One region of the Kocuria sp. APC 4018 genome, then DNA from elsewhere that is predicted to be linked to it. Evidence: riboswitches for the same ligand, from Rfam matches in the RefSeq annotation. Region 1 holds a riboswitch; each other region holds the start of a gene.

Region 1 (4,599 bases):
GCACTCGGTGCGCACAAGGTGGGAGTGCTCGGCCCCGCCCCCGACAGCGCGGAGCACCGCTTCGAGGTGCGCGCGTTCGTGCCCGGGGCCACCGGGTACGAGGACCCCGTGACCGGCAGCCTCAACGCGGGTCTCGCGCAGTGGCTCGTGCGGACCGGCCGCGCCCCGCAGGACTACACCGCACGTCAGGGCACCCGGATGGGTCGTCGAGGGCTGGTCCGCGTGAGCGCGGATGCGACGGGTGCCGTGCGCGTGGGTGGGCACTGCACGGTGTGCGTCTCGGGGAGCGTGGTCCTGTGAGCACCCGGCTGCACGTGGTCTTCGACGGCCGGTGCGGTTTCTGCACCCGCGCGGTGGGCTGGGTGGAACACCTGGACCGCCACGGACGGATCGAGCTGCACGCGTGGCAGCACCCGGGCGTGCCGGAGCGCTTCGGCCTGACCCCGCAGCAGTGCGACGCCTCGGTCTGGGCGGTCCCCGCCGGGCCCGGGGACCCGCAGGGCGACGGCGGGCTCGCGGTGAGCGGTGCCCGAGCAGTTGCGAGCATCCTTGACACAGCCCTGGGCACACGCTTCTTCGGCGCGCTCTACGGGCTGCCGCTGGTGGCCCGCACCCAGGAGGCCGTCTACCGCTGGGTGGCCGCTCACCGAGGACGCTTTCCGGGCGTCACCCCGTGGTGCGAGCAGCATCCCGGGCAGTGCGGTGCCGTTCGCTGACCGGCGCCTCCCCCGTCAGGCGGGCAGCGCGTCCCGGAGTTCGCGCGCGGCGGCGGTGACATCGGTGGCCTCGGTGACCGCCCGCACCACCACGATGCGCGAGGCCCCGGTGCCGAGCACGGCGGGGAGCCGGGCGGCGTCGACACCCCCGATCGCGAAGAACGGCGTGTCCCCGGCGTGCTCCGCGGCGTAGCGGGGCAGCTCCAGGCCCACCGCGGCCCGTCCCGGTTTGGTGGGGGTCTCCCAGACCGGTCCGGTGCAGAAGTAGTCGAGCCCGGGATCCGCGAGCGCGGCATCCACCTGGGCGGGCGAGTGGCACGAGCGGCCGAGCACCACGTCAGGACCCAGCACCGTGCGGGCCTGCTGCGTGGTGAGATCCCCCTGGCCCACGTGGAACACGTCCGCGCCGGTCAGCAGGGCCACGTCCGCGCGGTCGTTCACCGCAAAGAGCTTGCCGTGCTCACGGGCAACCTCAGCGAGCACCCCGATGGCCTCGATCTCCGCGGCCGCCTCGAGCGTCTTGTCCCGCAGCTGGATGATGTCCGTCCCGCCCGCGTATGCGGCGTGCAGGAACTCCCGCAGGTCACCGCGTTCCCGTCGTGCGGTCACGCACACGTAGAGCCGCGTGTCCCGCAGCTTCTCGCGGCGTCGTCGTCCCTGGTCCTCGATCTGTGCCATGCCGCCATCGTGGCACGAACCGGCACAGGGCGCGCGGCGAGCGATCTGCTCCCCGCGAATTCCCCGGGGACGGGGGCCACGGGGAGGACTAGACTGGCGGCGTCGTCCGGCCGCCCTGCATCGTGCCGCCCGACGAGTTCCACGGGAGCCCGCACCCGTCCGCACGGACCACCGCAGCGGGCTGAGAGGGCGTGAGCCGCCGACCGGTCACCTGACGCGGATCATGCCGCCGGAGGGAGGAAGAGATGCCCGAGAACACGCCCGCCCACGTGGTGGTGGCCGGGGCCGGTCTGATCGGCCTGGCCACAGCGCTCGAACTGCGACGCCGCGGGGTTGCCGTCACCGTGGCCGACCCCCAGCCCGCGTGGGGCGCCACACGTGCCGCGGCGGGGATGCTGGCACCCGTCGCGGAGACCCAGTACGGCCAGGAGCGGCTCTACCCCCTGATGCGCGCGTCCGCCGAGGAGTACCCCGGCTTCGTGGAGCGGGTGGCCGCGGCCACGGGACTCGCCACGGGATACCGCACGGAGGAGACGCTGGTGGTCGCCGCCGACGCCGCGGACGCCCGGTCCCTCTCCGACCTCGCCTCCCACCAGATCGCCTCGGGCATGGACGTGGAGGAGATCTCCACGCGCGAGGCCCGCTCCATGGAACCCGCGCTCGCCCCCAGGCTCGGGGGTGCCGTGCGCATCGTCTCCGACCGTCAGGTGGACCCGCGGATGCTGGCCGCCGCCATGGTCGAGGCCCTCAACGCACCGCACGCCGAGACGCTCGCGGGCGCCGCGGATGCCGGCCCGGTCACCTGGCTGACCCACCGGGTGGAGTCGGTGCAGGTGCCCCGCAAGGGCCCCCGCAGGGTGGAGGGTGTGCTCCTGGACAACGGCGAACGGATCCCCGCGGACGCGGTGGTGGTGGCCTCGGGGCTCACGGCCAACACCATGGGCGGGCTGCCCGAGGACCTGGAGCTGCGGCTGCGACCCGTGTTCGGTGACATCCTGCGGCTGCGCGTCCCCGACTCCGTGCTGGGACCCGGTGAGGAGCACCTGCTGACCCGCACGGTGCGCGCCCAGGTCATGGGCCGCCCGGTCTACATGGTCCCGCGCGTGGACCGCACACTGGTGGTCGGTGCCACCAACCGCGAGGACGGCCGGGAGTCGGTGCTGGCCGGAGGCGTCCACCAGCTCCTGCGGGACGCCCGCGCGGTGGTTCCCGCGATCGACGACTGCGACGTCCTGGAGATGATGGCCCGGGCCCGCCCGGGCACCCCGGACGACCTCCCCTACCTCGGAACCACCTCCGTGGCCGGGCTGGTGATCAGCACCGGGCACTTCCGCCACGGCATCCTGCTGACCCCCGTGGCCTCCCGTCTCGCGGCGGAACTCGTGACCGGGGTTCTGGATCCCGAGGTGGACCACCAGCGGGACGTGGAGTTCCTCGCCGCCACGGATCCGGGGCGCCACTCCCGCCCGAACGACGACCTGCACGACACCACCGACTTCTCGGGAGGACTCGCATGAGCGCCCCTGCACCGCACACACCAGAGGCCGGCGCCGAGCCCGGTTCTCCGGACCCCGGGCGACCGGTGCCCGCCACTGGCGAGCCCCACGCGCCGCGGCAGGACGTCGGTCCGGGCACCGCGAGCATCAACGGCTCCCCGGTGGAGGTCCACGAGGGGTTCACCCTCACCGATGCGGTGGCACAGCTGACAGGCCGGGAGATCACGCCGCAGGGCACCGCCGCGGACGGGCACCCCCTGGGGATCGCCGTGGCCGTGGACGACACCGTGGTCCCCCGCTCCCTGTGGGCCACCACCTCCGTGGCACCGGGGCAGTCCGTGGAGGTCGTCACCGCGGTGCAGGGAGGCTGAGCATGACGGACAAGGATCTGGGCACAGCGCCGCTGACGGTGGCCGGGGTGGAGCTGACCTCACGGCTCATCATGGGCACCGGCGGTCTCACGGACCTCGCCATGCTCGAGCGCGCCCTGCTGGCCTCCGGCACCGAGCTGACCACGGTGGCCCTGCGTCGCTTCTCCCCCGGCCCGTCGCGGCCGGGTGCCGCCTCCGTTCCCGGTGGCTCCGGAGCGGGGGTGGACGGAGGCGGCCCGCGCGGAACGGGAGCCACCGGTGGGACGGGTGCGGCGGCGTCGTCGTCGGGGGCCCCGCAGGACAGCCTGTACGGAATCCTGCGCCGCCACGGCATCCGGGTGCTGCCGAACACCGCCGGGTGCTACACGGCCCGGGACGCGCTGCTGACCGCAGAGCTCGGACGCGAAGCGCTGGAGACGGACTGGGTCAAGCTGGAGATCATCTCCGACGAGGACACCCTGCTGCCGGACGGCGTGGAGCTGCTGGACGCCACCGAGAAGCTCGTGCGGCGCGGCTTCAAGGTTTTCGCGTACACGTCCGACGACCCCGTGCTCGCGCTGCGCCTCGAGGACGCCGGGGCCAGCGCCGTGATGCCCCTGGGTGCGCCGATCGGCACGGGACTAGGCGTCCTGAACCCCCACAACATCGAGCTGATCGCCTCGCGTGCCGGCGTGCCCGTGGTGCTGGACGCCGGCATCGGCACGGCGTCCGAGGCGGCGCTGGCCATGGAGCTCGGGTGCGACGCCGTGCTGCTCGCCTCTGCGGTGACCCGCGCCCAGGACCCGGTGGCCATGGCCCACGCCATGAAGCACGCCGTGCAGGCTGGTCTGCTCGCGCGCGGCGCGGGACGGATCGCACGTCGCACCCACGCTCTGGCGTCCTCGCCCATGGCCGGGCGGATCGGCGCGGGCGAGGACGCTCCCCGCGGGGACTGGCCCGCCCGGTCCGTGGCCGAGGCCGCGGGGGACGTCACCCGATGAGTGCTCCCTCCCCGTTCGACCCCCTGGTGGAACCGGCCGCAGATCTCACCCGCGAGGAGCTCGAACGGTACTCGCGCCACCTCACGCTCACGCAGTTCGGCCCGGAGGGACAGCGTCGGCTCAAGAACGCGCGCGTGCTCGTGGTCGGCGCCGGCGGCCTGGGCGCACCCGCACTGCAGTACCTTGCGGCCGCCGGTGTGGGAACCCTGGGCGTCGTGGACGACGACGTCGTGTCCGTCTCCAACCTGCAGCGCCAGGTGATCCACACTGTGGGGGACGTGGGACGGCCCAAGGTGGACTCCGCCGCGGACGCCGTAGCCCGTCTCAACCCGCTGGTCACCGTGCGGACCCACGACAC
Region 2 (4,599 bases), on a different contig from region 1:
TCACGCGCACCCTGGTGCTGCCCCCGGTGCGGCTGTCCGGGCGCTTCAACGTGGTGCACTTCGTGCTGTTCGTGGTCACGTTCGTGTGGCAGGTGGCCAAGGCGAGCATCCACGTGTTCCGAGTGGCGCTGGTGCAGGGACCGCGCGTGCACAACGCCGTGCTGCGGGTGCCGCTGCGGCAGAACAACGATCTGCTGATGACCGCCGTGGGGCACACCATGGCGCTGATCCCCGGGTCACTGGTGGTCGAGGTGGACCGGGGGAACGGGATCCTCTACTTCCACGTCCTGGACATCGCCACGCCGGAGCAGGCCGAGGCGTTCCGGCGCTCGGTGCTGGACACCGAGGCCGCCTGGATCCGCATCATGGGCTCGCGGGAGGACCTGGCGCTGCTGCCGGTCAAGGGTGACCCCGACCGCACGGAGGCCACGGGCGCCGTCGAGTCCCCCACCGAAGACATGGACGAGGCCGGGAGCGGGCCCGGAGAGGAGCGGTCATGACCCTGTCCGACGTCGCCGTGTGGGTGTGCGGTGTGATCCTCGCGCTCGCGGCCGCGGGCACCATCTACCGCCTGGCCAAGGGGCCGTCCCTGCTGGACCGGGTGATCGCCACGGACGTCCTCCTGGCCATCGTGGGCGCCGCTCTGGCCGTGGAGATGGTGTACCACCGCCACACGGACAACCTGGTGCTGCTCGTGATCGTCTCCCTCGTGGGGTTCCTGGGCTCGGTCACGGTGGCGCGCAACGTGGGGCTGGACCGCTCATGAACTGGCACACGGTGACGGACGTCGCGGCAGTGGTGTGCCTGGTCGCGGGGACGTTCATGTCGCTCGCGGCCGCGGTGGGCCTCGTGCGCTTCCCCGATCTGCTCTCCCGCATGCATGCGGGCACCAAGCCCCAGGTCTTCGGGCTGCTCCTGCTGCTCACCGCCCTCGCGCTCGCCAGCGGGGAGCCCCGGATGATCCCCCTGCTGGTCCTCGCGTGGATCTTCCAGCTGCTCACGGTCCCGGTCTCCGCGCACATGGTGGGCCGTGCGGCCTACCGTTCCAAGCACCTGCACGAGGAGAACCTCGTGGCGGACGAGCTGCGTGACGTGGTGGCCCGCGCCGGTGAGGACCGGCCCGACTGACGACACACGCGGTGGCGCCACCCGGGCAGGTGACACCACCCCGGCTCACGGGTTCGTATGCTGGGGTGGGAGTACGACGCCGCCGGCCACCACGCGCCGGCGGCACTTTCGAGAACTGAGGAGAATCCCATGAACAAGGCGATGGACATTTTCGGCACGGTGGCCTCCCTGGGCGGCGTGGCCATGGCCAACAAGGCTCTGACCGTGGCGTGGAAGCAGGTCACGGGCAACGAGCCCCCCGCCAAGAACCCGGACGAGGACGAGGCCTGGCGCGACATCATCATCTGGGCCATGATCACCGGTGTGGTGGGCACGGTCATCAAGGTGGGCATTGCCCGCCAGGTGTCCAAGATGCAGTCCGACGACAACGACTCCTCGAAGTCCTCGCAGGCCGAGATCTGAGTCCTGCTCCCGCGGCACTCCCGCCGGCGAGGCCACGCGCTTGGCGCGTCCTCACGGCGGGACTCCGCGGGACCGGGGTGCGGTGCACGGCCCGCACCCCGCACCACAGCGGTCGGCCGGGGCGCCTCGAGCACCCCGGCCGACCGCCGTGGTGGTCTAGACTGGTGGCTCAACGACAGGGGAGCGCCACCGAGGCGCTGAGAGTGCGCGCGAGCGCAGACCCTCGAACCTGATCCGGTTCATACCGGCGCTAGGGAGTCGAGCATCTCAAGAGCCCGTCCGCGGTGCGCGGGGGCTCTTCCCCTCCTGGAACCTTCAGGAGGAGTTCTCATGACGCAGCTCAGCAGCACCCCCACTGGAACCGCACGGGGTACCGCCCGCACGCAGTCCTGGCGGGTCGTGGACATCGTGGTGGCGGCGGTCCTCGCCGCGGCGTGCGCGGTGATCTTCTGGATGTGGTCCAACCTGCTGTACCCCGTGGTCTCCACGGCCGCGGTGGCGTATCCGCCCTCGGCGGGGCTCATCTCGGGCGGCTGGCTCGTGGCGGGCACCCTGGGCGCGCTCATCATCCGCAAGCCCGGCGCGGCCCTGTTCTGCGAGCTGCTCGCGGCGGTGCTGGAGGGCTTCCTGGGAACCCACTTCGGGTGGACCGTGGTGATCTCCGGTCTCGTCCAGGGTCTCGGAGTGGAGCTCGTGTTCCTCCTGACGGGCTACCGCCGCTTCGGCCTGGCCGTGGCCACCGCGGCCGGTGCGCTCTCCGGACTGTTCCTCGGGGCGAGCGAGGACATCATGTACAACTATGAGTGGGCCCTGGACCAGAAGGTCGTCTACGCCGCGCTCACCACCCTCTCCGGTGCGGTGATCGCCGGTGCCCTGATGTGGCTCGTGGTGCGCGCGCTGCAGGCCACCGGGGTGCTGGGGGCCCTGGCCTCCGGCGCCACGCGCCGTCGATGACGGAACCGGCGGGGTCAGCGCCCACGGGTGCGGCCGTGCGGCTGGAGCGGTTCGGGTGGCACTATCCCGGCCGTCAGGATCCGAGCCTCCGTGACGTCACCGCCGTGCTCGAACCCGGGGAGCGCGTGCTGCTGCTGGGGCCGTCCGGCGCCGGGAAGTCCACGCTGCTGCAGGCCCTCGCGGGGGTGGAACAGGATCCGGACGGGCAGTCCCGCTCCGGCGGGCTGAGCGTGGACGGCGTGGACCCACGGGAGGCGCGCGGGGCCGTGGGCTTCATGCACCAGGACCCCGAGACCCAGGTGATCCTCTCCCGCGTGGGGGACGACGTCGCGTTCGGGCTGGAGAACATCTCGGTGCCCCCCGAGCAGATCTGGCCCCGCGTGGACGAGGCGCTCGCGCGGGTGGGGCTGACGCTGCCCCTCGCGCACTCCACCACGGCCCTGTCCGGCGGGCAGAAGCAGCGCCTCGCGCTCGCGGGAGTCATGGCCATGCGACCCCGGCTGCTGCTGCTGGACGAGCCCACCGCGAGCGTGGACCAGGAGGGCGCGGAGCAGCTGTGCCGGGCTGTCTCCGAGGCGGTGTTGCGGGACGGCATCACGCTCGTGGTCGTGGAGCACCGGGTGGCCCTGTGGGAACCCGTGGTGGACCGGGTGATCGTGCTGGACGAGCACGGCCGGGTGGCCTTCGACGGTCCCACCCGCGAGACCCTCCACGACGCCCGCCACCTGCTCCAGGAGCAGGGCACGTGGGTGCCCGGCTGGGTTCCGACCACGCGCGCACCCGCCCCGGCGGACACCCGCGGCCCGGACGCCGGGGAGGTGCTGCTGAGCGCCCGGGACCTCGCCGTCTCCCGCGTGCAGCCGACGCGGCGCGAGATCGCCCGCAGGCGGCGTCGTGCCCGGAAGGCCTGGCGGCGCGGCACGGACGCGGCTGTGGACCCCCTGGACGGCTGGGACGCGCCCGTGGCCGCCGAGGGCATCAGCCTGGACGTCCGCGCGGGCCGTGCGCTCGCCGTGACCGGCGTGAACGGGGCGGGCAAGTCCACCCTGGCGCTGACGCTGGCGGGTCTGCTCGTGCCCGTGCGCGGCACGGTGCGGGCCTCCGCGGCGCTCGCGGACGGCGCGCCGCAGGACCCCTCGCTGTGGGATGGCGGGGAGCTGATCCCGCGCGTGGGCACGGTCTTCCAGCACCCCGAGCACCAGTTCCTGCGTCCCACCGTGCGCGCCGAGCTCGAGTTCGGACCGCGTCAGCTGCTGCGCCGCGCCGGAGCCTCGAAGGACGAGCTGCCGGAGCACGACGCCGCCCGGGTGGAGGACCTGCTGCGTCGCCTGCGCCTCGAGGACCTCGCGGACGCCAACCCGTTCACGCTGTCCGGTGGTCAGAAGCGCCGGTTGTCGGTGGCCACCGTGCTCGCGGCGGCCCCGCGCGTGCTGATCCTGGACGAACCCACGTTCGGCCAGGACGCCCAGACCTGGAGGGAGCTCGTGGACCTGCTCGTGGCGGAGATGGACCGGGGCACGGCGGTGGTCGCCGTGACCCACGACCGCGACCTCGTGGCGGCGCTGGAGGCGCAGGACGTGAGGCTCGGCTCATGAGCACGCCCGTGGCGCCGTCCATGTTCGGTCCCCGCACGGGGCTGCTGTCCCGCGCCAACCCGGTGGTCAAGCTGCTGGGGGCGCTGCTGATCACGCTCGTGATCGTGGTGAGCGCGGACCCCGTGACCAACGCCGTGGCCCTCGCGGGGCAGCTCGTGCTCCTCGCGGGGGTGGGGCTCGGCCCGTGGCGGCTGCTGCGGCTGCTGTGGCCCCTCGCGGTGGCCGCGCTGATCAGCGGCTGGGGCACCGCGATGCTCTCGCCCGCGGGCGGCACGGTCCTCGTGGAGGTCGGCTGGCTCACGATCACCACCGGGTCCCTGGCCGCGGGCGGCGCGATCGCCCTGCGCGGACTCGCGATCGCCCTGCCCGGGATCACCGTGCTGCTGACCACCGACCCCACGGATCTCGCGGACGGGCTCGCCCAGACCCTCAGACTGCCGGCGCGGTTCGTGCTCGCGGCGCTCGCGGCCATGCGGCTGGTCGAGGTCATGGTCACCGAGTGGAGCGTGCTCGCATCCGC
Region 3 (4,599 bases), on a different contig from region 1:
AGAACGCCGCGACCACGGGGCGCTGGAAGCTGGCGACGAGGTTGGCGTACGCCGAGCCGGCCTCGAACGAGCCGGTGGCGGCCGGTGGCGCCCCCAGGGTGAGGTCGAGGATGTGGAAGATCACGAACAGCAGGATGACGATGCCGGTGCCCAGCATGTAGCGCGCCATCAGTGCGTCCGGACGCCGGAGGCCCTTGCGGGGGAACGCCCCACGGGCGCGGCGGGCGCGGGTCCACAGCAGCAGGCCGCACCCGAGGTGCAGCGCCAGGCTGACCAGCAGGACCACCCGCAGGATCCACAGCATGCCCGAGTAGGGCAGCAGCGGCATGGCGATCTCGCGCAGCCAGTGCGCGTAGTGGTCGAATTCTTCCTGCCCGCGGTAGATGTGCAGGTTGCCGTACATGTGGACGAACACGAATCCCACAAAAATGAGTCCGGTGACGGCCATCGTGGTTTTCGCCGCGAAGTTCGACACCGGCAGGCGTCTGCCCGGTGTGGAAGATGTCCGGTGGTCTCGGTGCACAGTTGCCGTCATGATCGCCCCTCGTCAGTGCCTGAACCGCAGTCTTTGAAGTCGTCAGGTACGTGTTTCACGCTACTCCTGGGAGCTGCGAAAGACGGCGAATGGGGCGGGCGGGTCAGCGTATTTCCCGCGTAATTGTCGACGCGTCAATGGTCAGTGCACTGCGCCTGTTTATCAGCAGTCTGAGCAATTCTCGGGATCGTTTTCGGTCGTCGATTCAGTCGCACTGGAGAAGCTGAACCGCTTCAGGGGACAGGGCCCACACGTCGAGGTATGGAACCACCACGTGACCGTCCACCTGCTCGTGCAGCCAGCGGGAGAGCGTGCGCAGCCCAGTGCTGTCACCGGGCGGCAGCTGCACCATGCGGCGGCCCAGGTTGTCGTGGACGAGAAGCGTGCGACCGCTCGCAGCCAGGGCCCGGATCAGGCGCTCGTCGTCGGCGCGGTCACCCAGGGTGCGCGGTGAGTCGTACTCGAACCACAGGACGTCGCAGCGGGAGTCGATGGCGTCCCAGTGGTGCACCAACACGTGGATGTCGAAGCCGTCGATGTCGCTCTTCCACACCACCAGGTCCTCGGGGGCGGGCATGGCCAGCAGCGATGCGGGGGAGACCCAGTCCTCGACGGCGTGCCCGCCGGCGCCCTCCTCCGGCTGGAACCCGCCCGTGGAGCCGGCGCGGCTGAAGGACACCCGCGTGCCCACCGGTCCCACGAACCCCTCCACCACGGTGGCGCGCTCGGCGTGCGCAGCCAGGTTGCGGGCCAGGTAGCCGAGGAACATTGGATCACCTTCGACGCTGATCACCGAGCTCCGTGGGTCCGAAGCGAGGACGGCGGCCGCGGTGTCTCCCACGTTCGCCCCCACGTCGATGACCGCGACGTGCCGGTTCCCGGCCGCGAGCCGGGCGAGCAGGTCGATGGCGTACGCGTCGTACGTGGGATCCCGGCGCTGGTAGTAGGGGAGATTGTGCTCCGGTGGCAGCACGATCTCCACGCCACCGATGGTGTGACGCTGCTCCTGACGGCGCCAGGTCCGCCAGTGCACCCGCACCGGGTTGGTGGCGTGCCCGATCATGCGCCCGATGAAGCGCTTCTTGCGGACGGTCAGGGCCATGGGGGACAAGCCTTTGGTCAGGGGGATGCTGAGGCACGGGCAGGACGGCGCGATCAGGACCGCACGACCCGCCTCGCGCGCCACGATACTGCCACGGGCGTGGCGGCGCCGTGGACGGGCCGCGATCACGGCGGCAAGAGGCCAGCCAAGGGAATGCTGCGGGGTCGCCCTCTCACCGCCGGATGTGTGCTAGACATGTGACCGTCCACACGGGAGCCCCAGACGCGGGGGCTGAGATCGGGCCAGTGCTGCCCGGGACCGTCGAACCTGAACCGGCTCGTACCGGCGTAGGAAGTGAGGAACGGCCTTGCCTTCGCACACCCCCAGCACATCTGCCCCCGAGACCTCTGCGACGTCCGAGACCTCCACGGAGAACGGCCTACAGGACGCCCCCGGGGACAAGACCATCCAGCAGACCGAGCAGCACGAGTCCCACCGCCTGGCGTGGCTGGAGGACACGGAGCACGGCATCCAGGTGCCCGTCACGGAGATCCACCAGCTGGACGCCCCGGACGGCACACCCAACCACCCGCTGCAGGTGTACCGCACGATGGGCCCGGGCAGCGTCCCGGAGGAGGGGCTGGAGCCCTGGCGGGCGCCGTGGATCGAGGAGCGGGACGACACCGAGGTCTACGAGGCCCGCGGCCTCAAGCTCGAGGACGACGGCCGCAGCGCCGTGCGCCGCGGTGTACCGTCCCAGCAGTGGCGGGGGAGGAAGCCGGAGCCCCGGCGGGCCCGGCCCGGCAGGTGCGTGACCCAGATGCACTACGCGCGCCGCGGCGTCGTGACCCCGGAGATGCGTTTCGTGGCGCTGCGGGAGCAGTGCGACGTGGAACTGGTGCGCCAGGAGGTGGCCGCCGGGCGCGCGGTGATCCCGCTGAACGTGAACCACCCGGAGTCCGAGCCCATGGTCATCGGGCGGAAGTTCCTGGTGAAGGTGAACGCGAACATCGGCAACTCGGCGGTGACCAGCTCCATCAGCGAGGAGGTGGCCAAGCTGGAGTGGGCCGCCAAGTGGGGCGCGGACACGCTCATGGACCTCTCCACGGGCAACGACATCCACACCACGCGCGAGTGGATCCTGCGCAACTCCCCGATACCCATCGGCACCGTGCCCATCTACCAGGCGCTCGAGAAGGTGGACGGGGACGCCAACGCGCTCACGTGGGAGATCTACCGGGACACCGTGATCGAGCAGTGCGAGCAGGGCGTGGACTACATGACGGTCCACGCGGGCGTGCTGCTGCGCTACGTGCCGCTGACCGCCGAGCGCGTCACCGGGATCGTCTCGCGCGGCGGGTCGATCATGGCCGGCTGGTGCCTGGCGCACCACCGGGAGAACTTCCTCTACACGCACTTCGACGAGCTGTGCGAGATCTTCGCGCAGTACGACGTCGCGTTCTCCCTGGGCGACGGCCTGCGCCCCGGCTCCATCGCGGACGCCAACGACGCCGCCCAGTTCGCCGAGCTGGACACCCTCGCCGAGCTGACCAAGCGCGCGTGGGAGCACGACGTGCAGGTGATGGTGGAGGGTCCCGGCCACATCCCGCTGCACAAGATCCGCGAGAACGTGGAGCGCCAGCAGGAGCTGTGCGACGGCGCCCCGTTCTACACCCTGGGCCCGCTCGCCACGGACATCGCTCCCGGCTACGACCACATCACTTCCGCGATCGGTGCCACGGAGATCGCTCGCTACGGCACCGCGATGCTGTGCTACGTGACCCCCAAGGAGCACCTGGGCCTGCCCAACCGAGACGACGTCAAGACCGGCGTGATCACCTACAAGATCGCCGCCCACGCCGCGGACATCGCCAAGGGCCACCCGGGCGCCACGGAACGCGACGACGCGCTGTCCAAGGCACGCTTCGAGTTCCGCTGGCGGGACCAGTTCGGGCTGGGGCTGGACCCGGTGACCGCGCAGGAGTACCACGACGAGACCCTGCCCGCCGAGCCCGCCAAGACCGCCCACTTCTGCTCGATGTGCGGGCCCAAGTTCTGCTCCATGCGCATCTCCCAGGACATCCGGGACACCTACGGCAGCGCGGAGAACCAGGCCGCGATCGCCGGGATGCAGCGCAAGAGCCAGGAGTTCCTCGCCGCCGGGGGACAGGTGTACCTCCCGGAACCCACGGTCCGGGGCGAGGAGCCCGTGCGTCCCTGATCTCACCGGCGGGTGTATTGCCTCACACTTGGCGATTTTCTCGGGGTGGCCAGGCATCAAACGGCCCCCGCAGGACTAGCGTTGAGCCCGTGATCAAGGCGTTGTGGTAGGGCGCCGTGGACGGTGGGGCAGGAGTCTGCGCGGCTCCCGATCCACCCCGCGGCGCGCCTGCCCGACCGTGAGCGACCGGGGGTGCCCAGCGGCGTCGTCGGCGGCCTGGGTCTCAACCCGCCCACTCGCCGGACGTCGTGGAGGACGCCATGTGGACCCAATCGCTCGACACCCTGGGCAGCCTGCCCCTGACCGCCCTGGTGGCCGCCATTCCCATTGTCGTGTTCCTCGCGTGCATGATGCTCTTCAAGCTCACGGGCCTGAAGTCGGGTGTCATCGCCCTGGTGGTGCAGGTGCTTGTGGCGCTGTTCGTGTTCCACATGCCCGTGACCGCCGTGGCGGGGGCCGGTCTGCTGGGCCTGCTCACCGCGCTGTGGCCCATCGCGTACATCATCGTGATGGCCGTGTGGCTGTACCGGCTGAGCGTGCGCTCGGGGCGTTTCGACATCATCCGCTCCTCGATCGCGGGGGTGTCCGCTGACCAGCGGATCCAGGTGCTGCTCATCGCCTTCGCGTTCGGCGCGTTCCTGGAGGGCGTGGCCGGGTTCGGCGTGCCCATTGCGATCTGCGCCGCGCTGCTCGTGCAGCTGGGCTTCCCGCCCGTCCGCGCCGCGGTGCTGTGCCTCGTGGCCAACGTGGCGGCGGGTGCCTACGGAGCGATCGGTGTCCCCGTGCTCGTGGGCGCCCAGG

The links. Region 1 has a riboswitch for thiamine pyrophosphate ahead of thiO (glycine oxidase ThiO). Riboswitches for the same ligand answer to the same signal wherever they lie in the genome.
Region 2: another riboswitch for thiamine pyrophosphate. It lies ahead of QL985_RS04345 (ECF transporter S component); the one in region 1 lies ahead of thiO (glycine oxidase ThiO).
Region 3: another riboswitch for thiamine pyrophosphate. It lies ahead of thiC (phosphomethylpyrimidine synthase ThiC); the one in region 1 lies ahead of thiO (glycine oxidase ThiO).

The regions. Positions count from the first base shown of each region.
Region 1 covers NZ_JASDCY010000018.1:5,019-9,617, forward strand. The annotation lists gene QL985_RS05095 (PhzF family phenazine biosynthesis protein) at 1-300, shown strand, start outside; gene QL985_RS05100 (DUF393 domain-containing protein) at 297-716, shown strand; gene thiE (thiamine phosphate synthase) at 732-1,394, opposite strand; TPP riboswitch at 1,526-1,649, shown strand; gene thiO (glycine oxidase ThiO) at 1,640-2,911, shown strand; gene thiS (sulfur carrier protein ThiS) at 2,977-3,261, shown strand; gene QL985_RS05120 (thiazole synthase) at 3,264-4,241, shown strand; gene moeB (molybdopterin-synthase adenylyltransferase MoeB) at 4,238-4,599, shown strand, end outside.
Region 2 covers NZ_JASDCY010000014.1:32,991-37,589, forward strand. The annotation lists gene QL985_RS04325 (Na+/H+ antiporter subunit E) at 1-500, shown strand, start outside; gene QL985_RS04330 (monovalent cation/H+ antiporter complex subunit F) at 497-766, shown strand; gene mnhG (monovalent cation/H(+) antiporter subunit G) at 763-1,128, shown strand; gene QL985_RS04340 (DUF4235 domain-containing protein) at 1,258-1,530, shown strand; TPP riboswitch at 1,698-1,804, shown strand; gene QL985_RS04345 (ECF transporter S component) at 1,861-2,484, shown strand; gene QL985_RS04350 (ATP-binding cassette domain-containing protein) at 2,481-4,079, shown strand; gene QL985_RS04355 (energy-coupling factor transporter transmembrane component T) at 4,076-4,599, shown strand, end outside.
Region 3 covers NZ_JASDCY010000041.1:11,781-16,379, forward strand. The annotation lists gene QL985_RS08355 (succinate dehydrogenase cytochrome b subunit) at 1-535, opposite strand, end outside; gene QL985_RS08360 (hypothetical protein) at 741-1,637, opposite strand; TPP riboswitch at 1,837-1,948, shown strand; gene thiC (phosphomethylpyrimidine synthase ThiC) at 2,044-3,798, shown strand; gene QL985_RS08370 (L-lactate permease) at 4,059-4,599, shown strand, end outside.